3 regions of the Caballeronia sp. LZ008 genome follow, and region 1 is predicted to be linked to each of the others. Evidence: predicted binding sites of a transcription regulator. Region 1 holds the regulator's gene; each other region holds the start of a gene.
What was found. The regulator FNR, encoded in region 1, switches genes on or off when oxygen is low (the NO sensors DNR and NnrR bind a similar motif). The targets are predictions, from matches to a motif close to TTGATNNNNATCAA.
Positions count from the first base shown of each region.

Region 1 (5,674 bases):
GATGACGGCCGCGGCGCGGAGATCGAACGGCCGCGCGCGGCGGGCACGTTCGGCCTGCTCGGCATGGGCGAGCGCGTGCGGCAACTGGGCGGCGTCATCGAGTTTCGCAGCGCGCCGGGCGAAGGCTTTCGCGTCGTCGTGGACATTCCGCTTCATCGCCCCGCCGATGACCGGTCCGTTCCTTGACTTGCGTCAACCGTTTTGCATACGCCGTCCGTAGACTCGATCGCACACCCGCGACGCGCCAACACACCGGATCAGGAGATCGTCATGTACAACCGCATTCTCGTGCCCATCGACGGCAGCCCGACTTCCCTCCACGCCCTCGATGAGGCGATCAGGATCGCAAGCGCGAGCGCGGCGCAAATTCAGCCGCTCTTCGTCGTCGACATGCAGCCCGTTTCCTACGACGCCACGAGCGCGTTCTATCCTGGCCTGCGCGACGCATTGCTGGAGGAAGGCCGGCGGCTCGCTGCGACGGCCACGGAGCGCATGACGCAAGCGGGCGTCAAGGGCACGCCGCGCGTGTGCGAAGTCGAGTATCTCGGCGATGACATCCCGCAGCGCATCCGTCATTGCGCCGACGATTTCCGCGCCGATCTCGTCGTCATGGGCACGCACGGGCGGCGCGGCTTGCGGCGGATCGTGCTCGGCAGCGTCGCGGAAGGTTTCGCGCGGCTGTCGCGGTGTCCCGTTCTGCTGGTGCCGGGCCGCGAAACGGAAGAACCGAATCCATGACGACGAAAGTCCTGATCGCCGATGACCACGCGCTCGTGCGCGACGGCCTGCGCCATATCCTCGCGAACGCGCACGGCTTCGAGGTCGCCGGCGAAGCGAGCGACGGGCCGGGCACGCTCGCGCTCGTGCGCGGAACGGAGGCGGACGTGCTCGTGCTCGATCTGTCGATGCCCGGCCGCAGCGGCCTCGACCTGCTCAAGCAGATCAAGGACGAAAAGCCCGCACTGCGCATTCTCGTGCTCACGATGCACGCCGAGCAGCAATACGCCGCGCGCGCGTTCAAGGCTGGCGCGTCGGGCTATCTGACGAAGGAAAGCGCGAGCGCGGAGCTGGTCGCGGCGGTCGCCAAGGTCGCGTCGGGCGGCGCGTACGTGAGCCTCGCGATGGCCGAACGCTTCGCGCAAAGCCTCACCGAACCTGACGATGCGCTACCGCATCAGCGATTGTCGAACCGCGAGTTCGAAGTGTTCCGGCGGCTGTGCGCGGGCGAATCCATCAGCGATATCGGCGAGGCGTTGTGCGTGAGCGCGAAGACCATCAGCACCTACAAGGCGCGCATCCTCGAAAAAATGCAGATTCCCCACGAAGCCGCGCTCGTGCGCTACGCGGTGCGCCATCAGCTTTTCGACGACGACAGCGCCTGAATCGAAGCGGCGCGTGTCGGCATTTCCCTACACGTCTTCCCGAATGCCTACGGCACGATCAGCCAGCACCGACATTTTTTCGAGACAGCGCACTCCATAATTGGACAGGTGACATGCGGGATCGCGCGTCGATGCGCGATCCGGTTCGACAGGAGGCGCAGCATGATTTCCGCGAGCGCAGACAGTCCCGGCATGCACGCCGACGCGAAGCCGCCGAGCACGCGTTGCTCGACGTGTTCGATGAAGCGCATCTGCATGCCGTCCGGCTTGTCGCCGGTCGATTATCAGCGTCTCGACGCGATGATCAGCTCGACGCGCTTCGTGCGGCGCGGCGAAACGCTTTTCCGCAGCGGCGATCCCTTCCAGAGTCTCTATGCGCTGCGCAGCGGCTGCTTCAAGACCGTCGTCATGCATCGCGAAGGACACGAGCAGGTCACGGGCTTTCATCTGGCGGCCGAGCCCCTCGGGTTCGACGGCGTGAGCACCGACCGGCACGCGTGCGACGCCATCGCGCTGGAAGACAGCGTCGTCTGCATCGTTCCGTTCGATCTGCTCGAATTGCTGTGCCGCGAAGTGAAGGCGGTGCAGCATCACGTTCATCGCATGATGTGCGGCGAGATCGTGCGCGAATCCAATCTGATGATGCTGCTCGGCACGATGACGGCGGAGCAGCGCGTCGCGGCCTTCCTGCTCAATCTGTCGACGCGCATGAAGGCGCGCGGCTATTCGCCCGCGCAATTCGTGATGCGCATGACGCGCGAGGAAATCGGCAGCTATCTCGGGCTGAAGATCGAAACGGTCAGCCGCATGTTCTCGCGGCTGCAAAAGGCCGGCGTGATCGACGCGCGCGGCAAGGACGTGCGGATCCTCGATCAGGCGCGGCTCGAAGCAGTCTGAGCGCGCGCTTCGCGAAAGCGGAAAAATCCGCTGCGCAGCATCACCGACGTGCCGCCGACGCGGCTCAGCACATGTTCGGCGGCGCCTTCTATCGACGAGCGATGGCTCTCGAACGCCTGCTGCAGATCTTCCTCACGCCACGACGCCGCGCCGAAGTGATCCTCCAGCGCTTCGGCCGAAATGGTGCACTCGATCGGCTCACCGTCCGCGAAGGCGGCGAAAGTGAGCGAAGGGACATCGCCCTGATAGACGGGCGGCTGACTCGGAAACGTAACGATCATGCCGATACCTCGTGGAACGTTGATGCGACGCGAGCCGGCGCAGCGCATATCCACTTAGTCTTGGCCACGGTTTCGGAGCGCGTATTGATCTGGATCAAATCGCATCCGGCGCGCCGCGCTGAAGCAGCTGAACGGCGTCATCGAATGTATGACGCAGCGCCGCGTTCACGTCGGCGTGTGTGCTGCGTTGCACCGTGACCTGCTCGGAATCGCGCGTGAGCAGAACCAGTTGCGCGTCGAAGACGGTGCGTCCCGCGCGATCGAGCGACGCCTTGATCGTGAGCCTGCAATCGACGATGTCTTTCGCGACGCCCGCAAGCCGCACGAGTTCGACGCCCGCTTCGCGTTCGATCGCGCTCGAGCCCGCGAAGCCGAGGCAGGCGATCTGCATTCCGAGGCCCATGTCATTGTTCTCCGGTCAGGCCATCGCGCGGGCGCGCCTCACTCGTCGTGGCTCACGCGTCTTTCGCGACATGCTTCGGTGCGCGCGTGAGCAGCACCGGACACGTCGAGCGTCTGACGAACGCTTCCGCGACGCTGCCGAGCGCGAGCCTGCGCAACCCGGTCCGGCCATGCGTGCCCATCACGACGAGATCCGCGGGCATGTGCACCGCGCGGCGCTGCAGGCACTTCGCGATCGTATCGGTGACGTTGCGCGTCTCCGCGAGTTCCGTTTCGCATTCGATGCCCGCATCGATCACGCGCGCATACGCGATATCGAGCGCGTGCCCGCCTTCCTCGCGCACGTTCACGCGATACTGCGCCGGATACGACGAAAGCGCGGCCACGTCGATCACGTACACGACATTCACTCGCGCACGCGCGCCGATGCGGATCGCTTCGTCGAGCGCGCGTTGCGAGCACTCGCTGCCATCGAGCGCAACCAGGATTTTGCGGTACATCGTTTTTCGGCCCGCACGGCTTCCCGCTGAAGGCCGCCCACTTCAAATTTCGATGATGACCTTCAGCGCGTTCGTTTCCGCCGCGCGGCCAAAGGTGTCGTAAGCGTCGAGCGCGCGCGCGAGCGTGAAGCGGTGCGTGATGAGCTGCTTCGGCTGCAGCCGCCCCGCGCGCACGGTCTTGAGCAGCATCGGCGTGCTGACCGTATCGACGAGACGCGTCGTGATGCTGATGTTGCGATCCCAGAGCGATTCGAGATGCAGATCGGCCTTCACGCCATGCACGCCGACATTCGCGATGGTGCCGCCCGCCGCGACGATCTGCTGGCACAGCTCGAAGGTCGCCGGCACGCCGACCGCTTCGACGGCGCAATCGACGCCCGCGCCATCGGTCAGACGCATGATCTCGGCGACGGCCTCCGTGCGCGCGATGTCGATGCACGCGCTCGCGCCGAACGTACGCGCGATTTCGAGCCGATGCGCGTCGCGATCGATCATGACGATCTGCGCCGGCGCGTAGAACTGCGCGGTGAGCAAGGCGGCGAGACCGACCGGCCCCGCGCCGACTATCGCGACCGTGCTGCCCGGCTGCACGCGCCCGTTGAGCACGCCGCATTCGAAGCCCGTCGGAAGAATGTCGGAGAGCATGACGAGCGCCTCTTCCTCGACATCTGCCGGAATCGGATAGAGGCTCGTATCCGCGTGCGGGATGCGCACGTATTCGGCCTGCGTGCCGTCGATCTTGTGGCCGAGAATCCAGCCGCCCGTCGCGCAGTGCGAATACATGCCGCGCCGGCACGCCTCGCACTTTCCGCACGACGAAATGCACGAGATCAGCACGCGATCGCCCGGCTTGAACGTCGACACCGCCGCGCCGACGTCCTCGGCGACGCCCACGCCTTCGTGACCCAACACGCGGCCGGGCTCGCAGGTGGGAACATCGCCCTTGAGAATGTGCAGATCGGTTCCGCAGATGGTCGTGCGCGTCACGCGAACGATCGCATCGGTGGCGGCGGCGAGCGCGGGTTTCGGCCGCTCGTCGAGCGACTTGATGCCGGGGCCGTGATAGACGAGTGCTTTCATCTGCGAACTCCGTTGCGTGGCGCGTGACGTGAATCGACGCTCTCACTCTATCGGGACGCCCGCGGCTCCGATTGACTTGAATCAAGCGCACGCGCATATCGCGAGTAACATGAAACCACCTGATTGACTGCGTTTTCATTTTCAGGAGGCTGCATGAAAGCGGTGTGTCCGTTGCATGGACCGACGACCATCGTCCGCACGAACGCGTACGGCTTTCCGGTCTATGCGTGCTGCTGCCACGACGTGCCTTATGTCACGCCGCCCGATGCCTGCACGCGCGCGCCGACGCAGCGCGGCGCTCCATCCGAGCCGCAGAAGGCCCGGCAACCGAAGCCCGCGAAGGAGTGATTGCCGGGCGCACGCGTCGTTACGCCGGATCGGCGGCGGCCACGGCGATGGCGTCATTGCGCGAACGACGCGCATCGATCAGACAAACGGCAAGCATCGCGATGACGCCGGGCACCGCGATGGCGACGAAGTTCTGCTGCAGCGGCAACGCCTTGCTCACGAGAAAGCCGATCACGATAGGCGCGAGAATCGCCCCGCTGCGCCCGATGCCAGACGCCCAGCCGATGCCCGTCGAGCGGATCGCGGTCGGATAGAACTGACCGGCGAACGCATACGTGACGATCTGCGTGCCGATCGTCGATGCGCCCGCGAGACCCACCAGGAAAAACAGCACGCCGACCGGCACCTTCACGCCCAACAGGCTGATGGAAATCGCGGCGAGCGCGTACATGGCGATCAGCACGTACTTGATGTTGAAGCGGTCCGCGAGCCATCCGCCGCCGATCGCGCCGATCATCGCGCCGAAGTTCAGAACGAGCACGAACGTGAGCGCCGAGCCGAGGCTGTGCCCCGCGCCAGCCATCAGTTTCGTCAGCCACGAACTCAGCGCGTAGACCATGAAGAGGCACATGAAGAACGCGATCCACAACATGACGGTGCTCATGCCGCGTCCTTCGGCGAAGAGTCGCGCGATCGACGAACCGGGCGCGGCTTCGCGATCGGAAAGCGCGAAGCGGTCGGCCTCTTGCGGCACATAGCGCGGATCGACGCGCGAAAGAATGTCCTTCAGGCGCGCCGCGCGTTCGTTTCGCACGAGGAATGCGAGCGACTCGGGCATGTACTT
Region 1 covers NZ_JARUXK010000003.1:297,157-302,830, reverse strand. Annotated here, with positions in the region: gene QCE49_RS20560 (PAS domain S-box protein) at 1-186, shown strand, start outside; gene QCE49_RS20555 (universal stress protein) at 271-738, shown strand; gene QCE49_RS20550 (response regulator transcription factor) at 735-1,382, shown strand; gene fnr (fumarate/nitrate reduction transcriptional regulator Fnr) at 1,545-2,279, shown strand; gene QCE49_RS20540 (DUF1488 domain-containing protein) at 2,255-2,560, opposite strand; gene QCE49_RS20535 (hypothetical protein) at 2,655-2,963, opposite strand; gene QCE49_RS20530 (universal stress protein) at 3,016-3,462, opposite strand; gene QCE49_RS20525 (zinc-dependent alcohol dehydrogenase family protein) at 3,505-4,542, opposite strand; gene QCE49_RS20520 (hypothetical protein) at 4,696-4,890, shown strand; gene QCE49_RS20515 (MFS transporter) at 4,910-5,674, opposite strand, start outside.

Region 2 (5,674 bases), on a different contig from region 1:
CGACGGCCGCAATGTCACCACGCACTGGCAGAATGCGCCGCGGCTCGCGGAGCGTTTTCCGCGCGCACGCGTCGAACTCGATCGCATTTATATGCGCGACGGCAATCTCGTCACGTCGGCGGGCGTGACGGCGGGCATCGATGTCGCGCTCGCGCTCGTCGCCGAAGATCACGGCGCGCAAGTCGCGCTCGCGGTCGCGAAACGGCTCGTCGTATTCGCGCAGCGGCGCGGCGGACAATCGCAGTTCAGCCCGTATCTGAGCGCCCCCGCCGACGACACGTCGCCGGTCGCGAAAGTGCAGGCGTACGTCATGGAGCACATCGGCGAGCGGCTGTCCGTCGCGCGCATGGCGAGCGTCGCGGGCATGAGCGAGCGCAACTTCGCGCGCGCCTTCGTGCAACTCGCGCAGTTGACGCCGCACGAGTTCGTCGAACGGGCGCGCGTCGACGCGGCGCGCAATATGCTCGAAAGCGGCGACACGCCGCTGAAAACCGTCGCCTACGACTGCGGCTTCGGCACGGCGGACCGCATGCGGCTCGTGTTCACGCGGCGGCTCGGTGTATCGCCGAATGATTATCGACTGAGCTTTCGCACGCGCTTTGTGAAGTGATCGGGGCGCTGGCGCGCCGACGCGTGACGCCGGGTTCGCTAAAATTCGAGATGAACGCGGCCCGTGCGACAGTGCGCGCGCCGCAGAATCCACCCTCGACATATCGGAACAGCGAATGACGAAACAAGAGACCGCCACGCAAGATCCCTACGAACGACGCGCACTGCTGCTGCATCTCGGCGACGTGCTGGAGTCCGTGTTTTGCCTGAGCCAATGCGCCGACGAATACGCGAGCATCGGCGAAGCGGTGAAGGGCAACGACGCGCTCGCGGGCTTCACGCTGCTCGGCTTCGTCGACGCGACCATGCCGCCGCGCGATTTCATCCGCCGTGCATCGGGCGCGTTTTTCGTTTGGCCGAAAGCGCTGCTCGATGAAACGCTGAATCGCCCGATGCTGGCGAACACCGTGAAGCACGATCTCTTCGCGGACAACGCGAAGGGCTGGAACGCCTACATGGAAGAGCGGCGCAAGGAAGTGCCGTGGTTCGGCGAGGATCTCTCCGAAGTCGCAACGAGCGCGGCGCCTGTGCACGAAGCCACGCCGGCAGCGGAAGCGGAAAAGCCGTCGCGCTATTCGACGTGGCCGTGGCCGGACAAGCCGGCCGACGCGTGATCTACTGCTTCTTGCTCATGCCGCTCGCGCCCGAGTCGAAGCCGAGCCCGTTCGGCCGGTCGGGCGCTGCGCCCTTGCCCGATGACGTCTTGCCCGGCCGCGTCTTCAGCGCATCGCTGGCATTCGCGGCGGCCGCAGCGGGCGGCGTCACGTTTTTCTCCTGATACGCGGGCGTACTGTCGTAATCGAGCTTGTTCGGTTTTTGCGGCGCCTGCTGCGCGCTCGCCACGACGGCCAATGTGCCGCCGAGAAGAATCCCCGTCATGCGCCCGAGTGTGCCGATTGTGGGTCTCATCTGCTTCCTCCCTTTGTTCTGCACGTTCTCTTCGTTCAGCAAGGCGCGGACCCGCCCGCAAGTGGCGCGCGGTCGCAGACCCGCCGATGCGTAAAGCATGCTTGTCCGCGCGCAAGGCTTGCCGCGATAGGCGGCGCGCGTCTGGCGCGCGTTGATTGTGGTCAAAGGCGCGACCGACCCTCGCTCGGACAATTCTCACTTTTAACGTGAGTGAGCTAAAAATGAGAAAGGGTCTCGGGGCAATCGTCATGGCATGCGCGGCGTTGTTCGCGGGCGCGGCGCAGGCGGCAGGCGATGCATCGTCGAGCGATGCGATGGGCGGCATCCACGCCGGCGATGTGCTGGTTCGCCTGCGCGCGATCAGCATTCAGCCCGATGTGACAGCGGGGGGCACGCTCGGCACGCTCGGTGTCAACGTCAACAACGCGATCGTGCCGGAGCTCGATTTCACGTACATGATCCGCGATGACATCGGTGTGGAATTGATTCTCGGCACGTCGCGGCATCAGGTGACATCGAACATCGGCGGGCTTGGCGGCGTGGGCGTGCTGCCGCCGACGCTGCTCCTGCAATATCACTTCAATCACGCGGGGCGCGTGCGTCCGTATGTCGGCGCGGGCGTGAACTATACGTACTTCTACAACGACAAGCTCAAGGCGGGCGACACGCCGGTGTCGATCAAGCACAGCAGCTTCGGCCCGGCGTTGCAGGCGGGCGTCGACGTACAGGTGGCGAAGAATTTGTTCGTCAACGCCGACGTGAAGAAGATCTGGATGCGAACGAGCGCATCGGCGGGCGGCGCCGATCTCGGCTCGCTCAAGATCGATCCGTGGGTGATCGGCCTTGGCGTCGGCATGAAGTTCTGATGCGCGGTTCATCGCGGCAAATGTGCGCCGCGCCGCGCATCGTCTGAAAGTTGGCGGAAGATGCCAGTGCTTCTGGCGTGGACGGTTCGGCGGGCGCGGTATCCTTGACAGCAGGCCCGGCGCAGACTCGCGTCGCTCGAAGTGTGTCCGAGCGGCGCAAGAAACTGCAACGACTAATAAAACCGCATCGGGGAACTGCAAGCCAATGAGACCTTCCACTTACGCGGGATTCGTTTTGCTCGCGGCGTGTGGCGCCGCCTTCGCGCAACAGCCGCTCACCGTGCCAGGCCGCAGCCAGAGCGCGTGGCAGCAATCGATCGATAACGCCGCCTGCTACGGCTACGCCAATCAGACGACCAAAGTGAACATGGCGCGCGAGTCGCAAGCGCCATCGCGCGACGCTCAGGCGCAGCGCGACACGCGCACGCTCACGCCGCCGCGTCCGGTCGAGCCGCCGTTGCCGGCGAGTGCGGCGGGCGCATCGGGTGCGCTCGCGGCGTCTGCGGCGGCGCCTGCATCGGGCGCATCGGCGGCGATCGCCGCGTCGGGTGCGTCCGGCGCGACGGGCGTGACCGCCTTGCCGCATCCCGCATCCGGCGCGATGCCCGGCATGCCGGCGATGCCCGCATCGATGGCGGCGGGCGCATCCGGCGCATCCGACGCGATCTACGGCGGCGACATGAAGATGCCGCCGCTGCCGCCGCCCGAGCCGCCGATGACGCGCTACTGGCGCGCCTACAGCGAATGCATGCAGAACCGCGGCTACTTCACCCGATGAATCAGCCGCTTCACGAAGGCGGATGTGCGTGCGGCGCGGTGCGGGTGCGCGTCGCGGGCGCGCCGAAGGAAGTGAATCTGTGTCACTGCATGACGTGCCGGCGCATCCACGGTGCGCCGTTCGGCGTTTACGCGATCTTTCCGCGCGATGCGTTTGCCGTGACGGGCGACACGGTCGCGTGGGCGAGCTCCGCGACGGGCAGGCGGCATCATTGCCCGCTGTGCGGATCGCCGGTCTATCTGGCGTTCGACGGCGTCGACGAAATCGAGGTGCCGACCGGCATCTTCGATGAAACCGGCCTTTATCCGCCGCAGTACGAAATCTGGTGCAAAAGCGCCGAGCCGTGGCACGACGCGCAAGGACGGCCGCGCTTTGTACGCGGCGCGCCCTGATTCAACCCGTCAGCATTCGACGATCGCTTTCACAACGCCCGCTTTCGGATCGAGCAGCGACGAGAACTGCGTCGGCACATCGCTCAGCGTCAGACGATGCGTGTTGAGCGCATCCGTCGGCACTTCGCCCTTGCGCATCGCGGCGAGCACGGTCTCGAAGTCCTCGGGCGTCGCGTTGCGGCTCGCGAGCAGCGTCGCTTCGCGCTTGTGGAACTCCGGATCGGCGAAGGAGATGCGATCCGGCACGATCGACACCAGCACGTACTTCCCGCCGTGCGCGATGAATTCGAAGCCGCGTTCCATCGCGCGCGAATTGCCGGTCGCGTCGAACACCACATCGAAGAATTCGCCATTCGTGAGCGTCGACAGTTGTTCCTTGTCCTGCTCGCCGATCTGCACGGTCGCGTCCACTTTCAGTTCGCGCTTGCAGAACGCGAGCCGGTCTTCGCGCGTATCGAGCGCGGTGACGTTCGCGCCGCGCAGCCGCGAGAAGGTGATGGCCGCCATGCCGATCGGACCCGTGCCGACAACCAGCACGCGCTGCCCCGGCTGCACGTCCGCGCGACGCACGGCGTGCGCGCCGATCGCGAGGAATTCGACCATCGCGGCCTGATCGAGCGTGACGCCCTCGGCCTTATGGACGAATTGCGCGGGCAGATTCAGATATTCGGTGAACGCGCCATCGCGATGCACGCCGAGCACTTGAATGTTCACGCAGCAATTCGTCTTGCCCTGACGGCACGCGATGCACTTGCCGCACGACAGATACGGCATCACGTAGACGGTGTCGCCCGCCTTCAGCCCGCTCGATGCGTCCGCTTCCTCGATCACGCCCGACAACTCGTGGCCCATCACGCGCGGATACGACAGATAAGGCTGATTGCCGGTGAAGATGTGCAGGTCCGTGCCGCACACGCCGACGCGCTTCACGCGCAGCAGCACTTCGTTGTCGGCGCGCTGCGGTTTCTCGCGCTGTTCGGCTTTCAGGGTTCCGGGCGTTTCGCAGATGACGGTCAGCATGCTGGATGTCTCGATATGTCGTTGGAGTGGGGCGTCCGTCAATCTAACGATGCGCGCCGATTTGGTCAAGCCAATTTCAATATCGAAAAAGTGGTAAGGCCGGATGCGCAGCCAGCGGCGCGGGCGGTTTCGCCTTATATTTCCACCAGAGCAAATCGCTCGGACAAGCGAAAAAAGGACGGCAAGTGCAGCAGCTTCATGAATTCGTCGAGCGGTATCCGCGGCTTTTCGTGCTGTCGGGCGCGGGCATCAGCACGGAATCGGGCATTCCCTGTTATCGCGATCGCGAAGGCCAGCGCACGGGCCGCGCGCCCATTCTGCTGAAGGACTTTCTCGGTTCGGACTACGCGCGCCGGCGTTATTGGGCGCGCAGCCTCATCGGCTGGCCGGTCGTGCAGAACGCGCAGCCGAACGCCGCGCATCACGCGCTGCGCGCGCTCGCCGCGCGTTCCCGGGTACATCGGCTCGTCACGCAGAATGTCGACGGATTGCACACGCGCGCCGGCAATCCCGATGTGATCGAGCTGCACGGCAATATCGGGCGAGTGCGCTGCATCGAATGCGGCGAGCGGCATACGCGCGCGGCCGTGCAGCGGATGCTGGAAGCGGCGAATCCGGATTTCGTCGGCTATACGGCGCCCGCGGTGCCCGACGGCGACGCGCATATCGAAGATCTCGATTTCGCCGCCTTCGACGTGCCCGGCTGCACGCGCTGCGGCGGCGTGCTCAAGCCCGACGTCGTGTTCTTCGGCGAGAGCGTGCCGCGCGCGCTCGTCGACGACGCGGCACGCTCGCTCGAAGCCGCCGATGCGATGCTCGTCGTCGGCTCATCGCTGATGGTGTATTCGGGCTATCGCTTTTGCGAGTGGGCCGCGAAAAGCGGCAAGCCGATCGCGGCCATCAACATCGGCAAGACACGCGCCGACGCGCTCCTCGCGCTGAAAGTCGAAGCGCCGTGCTCGGACGCGCTCGAACGCCTGATCGAGCATCTCGACGCACGGCCGGTGACGCGCTGACGCTTACTTCGCTTCGCGCGCAAGCGCCGCGATGCCTTCGACGAGACGCTCGGCATCCGACATGCGCGAGAAGAGCGCGGGCGT
Region 2 covers NZ_JARUXK010000004.1:1,000,378-1,006,051, reverse strand. Annotated here, with positions in the region: gene QCE49_RS29640 (GlxA family transcriptional regulator) at 1-610, shown strand, start outside; gene QCE49_RS29635 (hypothetical protein) at 726-1,223, shown strand; gene QCE49_RS29630 (hypothetical protein) at 1,225-1,518, opposite strand; gene QCE49_RS29625 (OmpW family protein) at 1,767-2,384, shown strand; gene QCE49_RS29620 (hypothetical protein) at 2,590-3,162, shown strand; gene QCE49_RS29615 (GFA family protein) at 3,159-3,554, shown strand; gene QCE49_RS29610 (zinc-binding alcohol dehydrogenase family protein) at 3,564-4,574, opposite strand; partial or broken gene QCE49_RS29605 (NAD-dependent protein deacetylase) at 4,754-5,590, shown strand; gene QCE49_RS29600 (aminotransferase class V-fold PLP-dependent enzyme) at 5,594-5,674, opposite strand, start outside.
Region 2: the regulator FNR is predicted to act here: its motif matches at 1,670-1,683, upstream of QCE49_RS29625 (OmpW family protein).

Region 3 (5,674 bases), 900 kb from region 1:
ACATACGGCGTGCCGACTGAAAACGACGCGCCCGCGACGCCGACGAACAAGCCGAGCACGAGGAATTGCCACAGTTCCGTGGCATAGCCGATCAGCCAGATTGGCACGATAGTGACTGCCATCGTGCAGAAAAAGACGATGCGGCCGCCGAAACGGTCGGTCCAGATGCCGAGCGGCACGCGCAGCAACGAACCCGTGAGCACCGGCGTCGCGGCGATGAGGCCGAACTCGGTATCGGTGAGATGAAGCTGCTTTTTGAGAGGGATGCCGAGAATGGCGAAGACCATCCAGATGGCGAAGCAGATCGTGAATGCGAAGGTGCTTGCGCCGAGCACGCGCCAGGCGCGCGTGTCGGTCGATGCTTTTGTAGCGAGGGTTGAGTCGACGACGCTCATCGTCCTTTCCTTGTCGTTGTAACTTTCCCGACAAGGGTAAGGAGCGTCGCGCGAGACGCCTATCCGCCGTGCGGATGCGGCGGCGCTGTGCCGCTAGCTCATGCGGCGTAGTCCGGACGGAGTAGTGCCTGTCGCGTCACGCGTTCTGCGATGCCAGCGCGATGCAACTCGCCGGATCGATCGAAAAATGGATGGTCTCCCGGACCGGCGTTTTGTGCGATGGATGCACACGCGCGAGCACGATCTCTCCGCCGATCATGAAATCGGTCGTGCCGAAGCTCGAAACGCATCCTGTCGCGTAGCTTTGCGTCGAGGTTCGAGAGCGGTTCGAACACCATGCCGGACTTGCGGCGATTCGGCGGTACGAAGGTCTCGTCGCGCGCCGAGAAAACGGTCACGCCGTTCACCGAAATCGATCCGCCGACCGGACGTTCCAGCCCGGCAATGGAGCGCAGCGTCGTCTTGCCGCAACCGCTCGGGCCGAGCCGCGTGGAACGCGATATGGCTGCTTTCATCGCGTCGAATGTCAGTTCCAAGCATGGCGCCCGGCGAGCGCGCCTTTTTTTAACCACCGCATCGTCAAAGAGTGTCAACCGACGGTGTAACGGTCAACGCCGGACGCAAAACACCGTTATCCGCAATGACGAATTGCCGCTTCGCCTCGTGCAATTTGAGATAGAGCGATATTCAGCAGATTCGAACTCGCTGCTTCCGCCGCCGCTGGCTTTTGCCGGCGTCGCATCCGCCAAACACTCCGATCAACACCACAAGCGCGGCATGGCAAAAGTGCGCCACTTCGCCTTTTTGCCGGCACCGAAGCTTAAAGAAGTCCAAATGATTAGCTCTGTCCAATCGCGCCGCCTGTCGTGCGCAGCATGTCTTGCCGTCGTCTTCAGCTTCGTTCTTGGCGGATGCGCCAGTCGAACGCTCGAGCAGACCGCGACCAAGCCAGCTTCGCAAACCGACGCTGCCGCTGCCCCGGCGGCACCTGCCGGCTTCTACCGCGTCACAGGCGCGGACACCCTCGCTTCGATCGCAGCCGCCTACGGTCGCGACCCGAACGCGATTGCCGCCTGGAACGGGCTTTCCGCCAGCACTCCACTGACGAACGGCCAACTGCTGCGGGTCGGTCCGCCATCGGCATCGGTTGCCGGCTCGGACGATTCCACGCAGCGGAGTGTGAACGCAACACGCTGCCGATCCGATTCCTTGTCCTGGCCGATAAAGGGCCCAATCCTGAAGCGCTTCGGTGTGGACGGGGTCCGGGGCGTTGTCATCGGTGGCGCAGCGGGAGACACGATCCGTGCGGCGAAAGGAGGACGCGTGGTGTATGCGGGTAACGAGATCGCGGGCTACGGCAGCCTCGTAATACTGAAGCATGACAGTCGCTACCTGACTGCCTATGGCCATATCCAAAACGTTCTGACCAAGGAAGGGGCCGACGTAACGAAGGGGCAAGCCATCGCGACGATGGGCGCTCAAACGAATGGTCAGCCATCGCTGCTTTTCGAGGTGAGACGGGATCGTCAGCCAGTCGATCCCCTGCCCTACCTTTCCGACTGCGCTTCGTGATCCGTCGAACGTCAGGTCAGGTTACTTGCTCTCGAACAAAGCGATATGCACCGAATGAACATGCTTCAGCCGCGCATCCTCAGCGCCTTCGCCTGCATCCTGTTGATCGCCGGATGTGCAGCCTCTCTGTCGGAGCTAGGCAATGAGGGCGCTTCGACAAACCAACCGGCGAGCGCGTCGAGCCTGCCGGTTCAATCCGCAAACGACGATTCCGTTTCGACCGAAATCACTTCATCCGACCGGCCGGACGAGACACCGACCGCGCGCGCGTACCATCAAGCCGGGATTGCATCCTGGTACGGGCGAACGTTTCACGGTCGACGCACCGCCAGCGGCGAGCGCTTCGACATGTATGCCATGACAGCGGCACATCGCACGCTACCGCTCGGATCGTGGATCCGCGTCACGCTTCCGGGAGGGAGCCCGTCCGTCCTCGTCCGAATCAACGATCGCGGTCCGGTTTCACGCAACAGAATCATTGATCTGTCATACGGGGCAGCCGCTGCGCTGGGCATTGTCCGGCGTGGTTCGGCCCAAGTCGAACTATCGACCGATTCCGGTTTCCACACTCCGTCGTAGACTGCCGCTCCCATGTCTCGACTCTCACACAAGCGGGCACCATCCCCCCGCCTCCCGCTCACCAAGGCAATGCTCCTGCCATTGCCGCCTATGCACCGCAACTCATGACGCGCCGGTCTTGCATCTTCCTGTTCGTGCTGACCTACCTTCTGGGTTGCGTCCTGGCTGCGATCGACACCAAGGGGAGTCCGATCGACGTGATGCAGGCGACCATGTCCGCATGGAGCGCTTCGAACCGCGAGGCCATTGCCGATGCGAGCCAGCGACGGCGCGATGAAATCGAGCGATCGAATGCCATTCGGGAATCCCGGCCTCTCGCCGGCCTTTAGCGAGAAGAACCGAAGAAGGCGCCTGGGCCGTGGCTTCACCCGGGCACGCGGCTCGGCTTCACCACGTGAGACGATCGAACCCGGCGAAGTTATCGCGGCGATCCATCGCGCGGCTCGAACACGCTTTGACGTCGCTTTATCACACTCGCAATTCCATCCCTTCGTTGTAGACTCGCCTGCTCCTTTCGGAGTAGGCAAAAAGTTCCGCCTTCGCGCGACACTCCGTCGCATCAACTTGATCTGAAACAAAATTTCAACCATTCGCGTCATCGCGAAAAATCGCGCGTGGCATGATCTTGACGCGGCGCAAAGCCGTGCAACGGCGTTCTTCCCTGGACGCTTCGATCATCGAAACCAGCGAATGCAATGAATGAAAATACCCAACGTTTAGCAGTGCCATTGTTATCGGGGTTGATAGCCAGTCTTTGTCTTTCGGGATGCAAGCTGGAGGTGTTGGACTCGAAAGGCGTGATTGGCGCAGCGGAATCGTCGCTGATCGCCACCGCGACTTACGCCATGCTTCTCGTCGTAGTCCCGGTGATCCTGCTCACCCTGTTCATCGCATGGCGCTATCGCGCGTCCAACACGAAGGCCACGTATGCGCCGAAATGGGCGCATTCCACGGCCATCGAAGTCGTGGTCTGGGCGATTCCCGCAGCCATCATCCTGTACCTCGGCATCCTCACGTGGAAAACCACGCACGAGCTCGATCCGTACAAGCCGCTGCAATCCGAAGTCAAGCCGATCAACGTCGAAGTCGTGGCGCTCGACTGGAAGTGGCTGTTCATCTATCCGGATCTTGGCGTCGCGTCGGTGAACCAGCTCGCGTTCCCGGTCGGCACGCCGGTGAACTTCCGCATCACGTCCGATTCGGTGATGAATTCTTTCTTCATCCCGCAACTCGGCAGCCAGATCTACGCGATGGCGGGCATGCAGACGAAGCTGCACCTGATGGCCGATCACGCAGGCGACTACGCAGGCATCTCGGCGAACTACAGCGGCAAGGGCTTCTCCGACATGAAGTTCCGTGCACTGGCCATGTCCAACGAAGACTTCGACGCGTGGCTGAAGCAGGTCAAGAACGCGCCCGAGAATCTGAGCATGGACGTCTACGCCGGCGTCGCGCGTCCGAGCGAAAAGGTCGCGGTGCGCTACTTCTCGACCGTCGATCCGAAGCTCTTCAACAACATCGTCGCGAAGTACAACTACGGCAACTCGGTCGTAGGCGCAAATTGTGTAACCAAGGGGTAAGCCATGTTCGGCAAACTAACGCTTGAGGCGATCCCGTACCACGAGCCAATCATCATGGGGGCGACCGTCTTCATGGCGGTCCTCGCGCTCGGTACGGTCGGCCTTATCACTAAACTCGGCAAATGGGGCTGGCTCTGGCGCGAGTATCTGACTTCGGTCGATCACAAGCGCATCGGCGTCATGTATCTGGTCGTCGCCGGGCTGATGCTCGTGCGCGGCTTCGCCGACGCCGTCATGATGCGCGTGCAACAGGCCATCGCGCTCGATGGGCCCGGCTATCTGCCGCCGCATCACTTCGACCAGATCTTCACGGCCCACGGCACGATCATGATCTTCTTCATGGCCATGGCGCTGCTGGTCGCGTTCTTCAACCTCGTCGTGCCCCTGCAGATCGGCGCGCGTGACGTGGCGTTCCCGTTCATCAACTCGCTGTCGTTCTGGATGACGGCCGTCGCCGCCATTCTGATCAACCTGTCGCTGTTCATCGGCGAGTTCTCGACGACGGGCTGGCTCGCGTATCCGCCGCTCTCCGAGACGCAGTTCAATCCGGGCGTCGGGGTCGACTACTACATCTGGGCGTTGCAGTTGTCCGGCGTCGGCACGCTGCTCACCGCGGTGAACTTCTTCGTGACGATCGTGAAGATGCGCGCGCCCGGCATGACGTGGATGAAGATGCCGGTCTTCACGTGGACGGCGTTCTGCTCGAACGTGCTGATCATGGCGACGTTCCCGATCCTGACCGTCGCGCTCGCGCTGCTGGCGCTGGACCGTTACCTCGGCATGCACTTCTTCACGAACGACGGCGGCGGCAACCCGATGGTCTACCTGAACCTGATCTGGGCCTGGGGTCATCCTGAGGTCTACATCCTGGTTCTGCCCGCCTTCGGCATTTACTCGGAAGTGGTCGCGACGTTCTCGAAGAAGCCGTTGTTCGGCTACAAGACGATGGTCTGGGCCACGTGCTGCATCATGGTGCTGTCGTTCCTCGTGTGGCTGCACCACTTCTTCACGATGGGCTCGGGCGCTAACGTCAATGCCTTCTTCGGCATTATGACGATGGTCATTTCCATCCCGACCGGCGTGAAGATCTTCAACTGGCTCTTCACGATGTATCGAGGCCGCGTGCAGATGACTTCGCAAATCCTCTGGACCATCGGCTTCGTCATCACCTTCACGCTGGGCGGCATGACGGGCGTGATGCTCGCGATTCCCGGCGCGGACTTCGTGCTTCACAACAGCCTGTTCCTGATCGCGCACTTCCATAACGCGATCATCGGCGGCGTGGTGTTCGGTTACTTCGCCGGCATTTCGTACTGGTGGCCGAAGGTGTTCGGCTTCAAGCTCGACGAAAAGCTCGGCAAGAGTGCGTTCGTGTGCTGGTTCGTCGGCTTCTTCGTCGCGTTCGTGCCGATCTACATCCTCGGCTTCATGGGTGCGACGCGCCGCCTGAATCACTACGACGACCCGTCGTGGCAGCCGTTCTTCATCGCCGCTGCCGTGGGCGTGGGCATCATCGCGCTGGGCGTCGTGTTCCAGGTCGCGCAGATC
Region 3 covers NZ_JARUXK010000003.1:1,201,023-1,206,696, forward strand. Annotated here, with positions in the region: gene QCE49_RS24425 (nitrate/nitrite transporter) at 1-395, opposite strand, end outside; gene QCE49_RS34615 (hypothetical protein) at 494-850, opposite strand; gene QCE49_RS34620 (peptidoglycan DD-metalloendopeptidase family protein) at 732-1,967, shown strand; gene QCE49_RS24440 (septal ring lytic transglycosylase RlpA family protein) at 2,022-2,546, shown strand; gene QCE49_RS24445 (hypothetical protein) at 2,651-2,875, shown strand; gene cyoA (ubiquinol oxidase subunit II) at 3,242-4,126, shown strand; gene cyoB (cytochrome o ubiquinol oxidase subunit I) at 4,130-5,674, shown strand, end outside.
Region 3: the regulator FNR is predicted to act here: its motif matches at 3,111-3,124, upstream of cyoA (ubiquinol oxidase subunit II).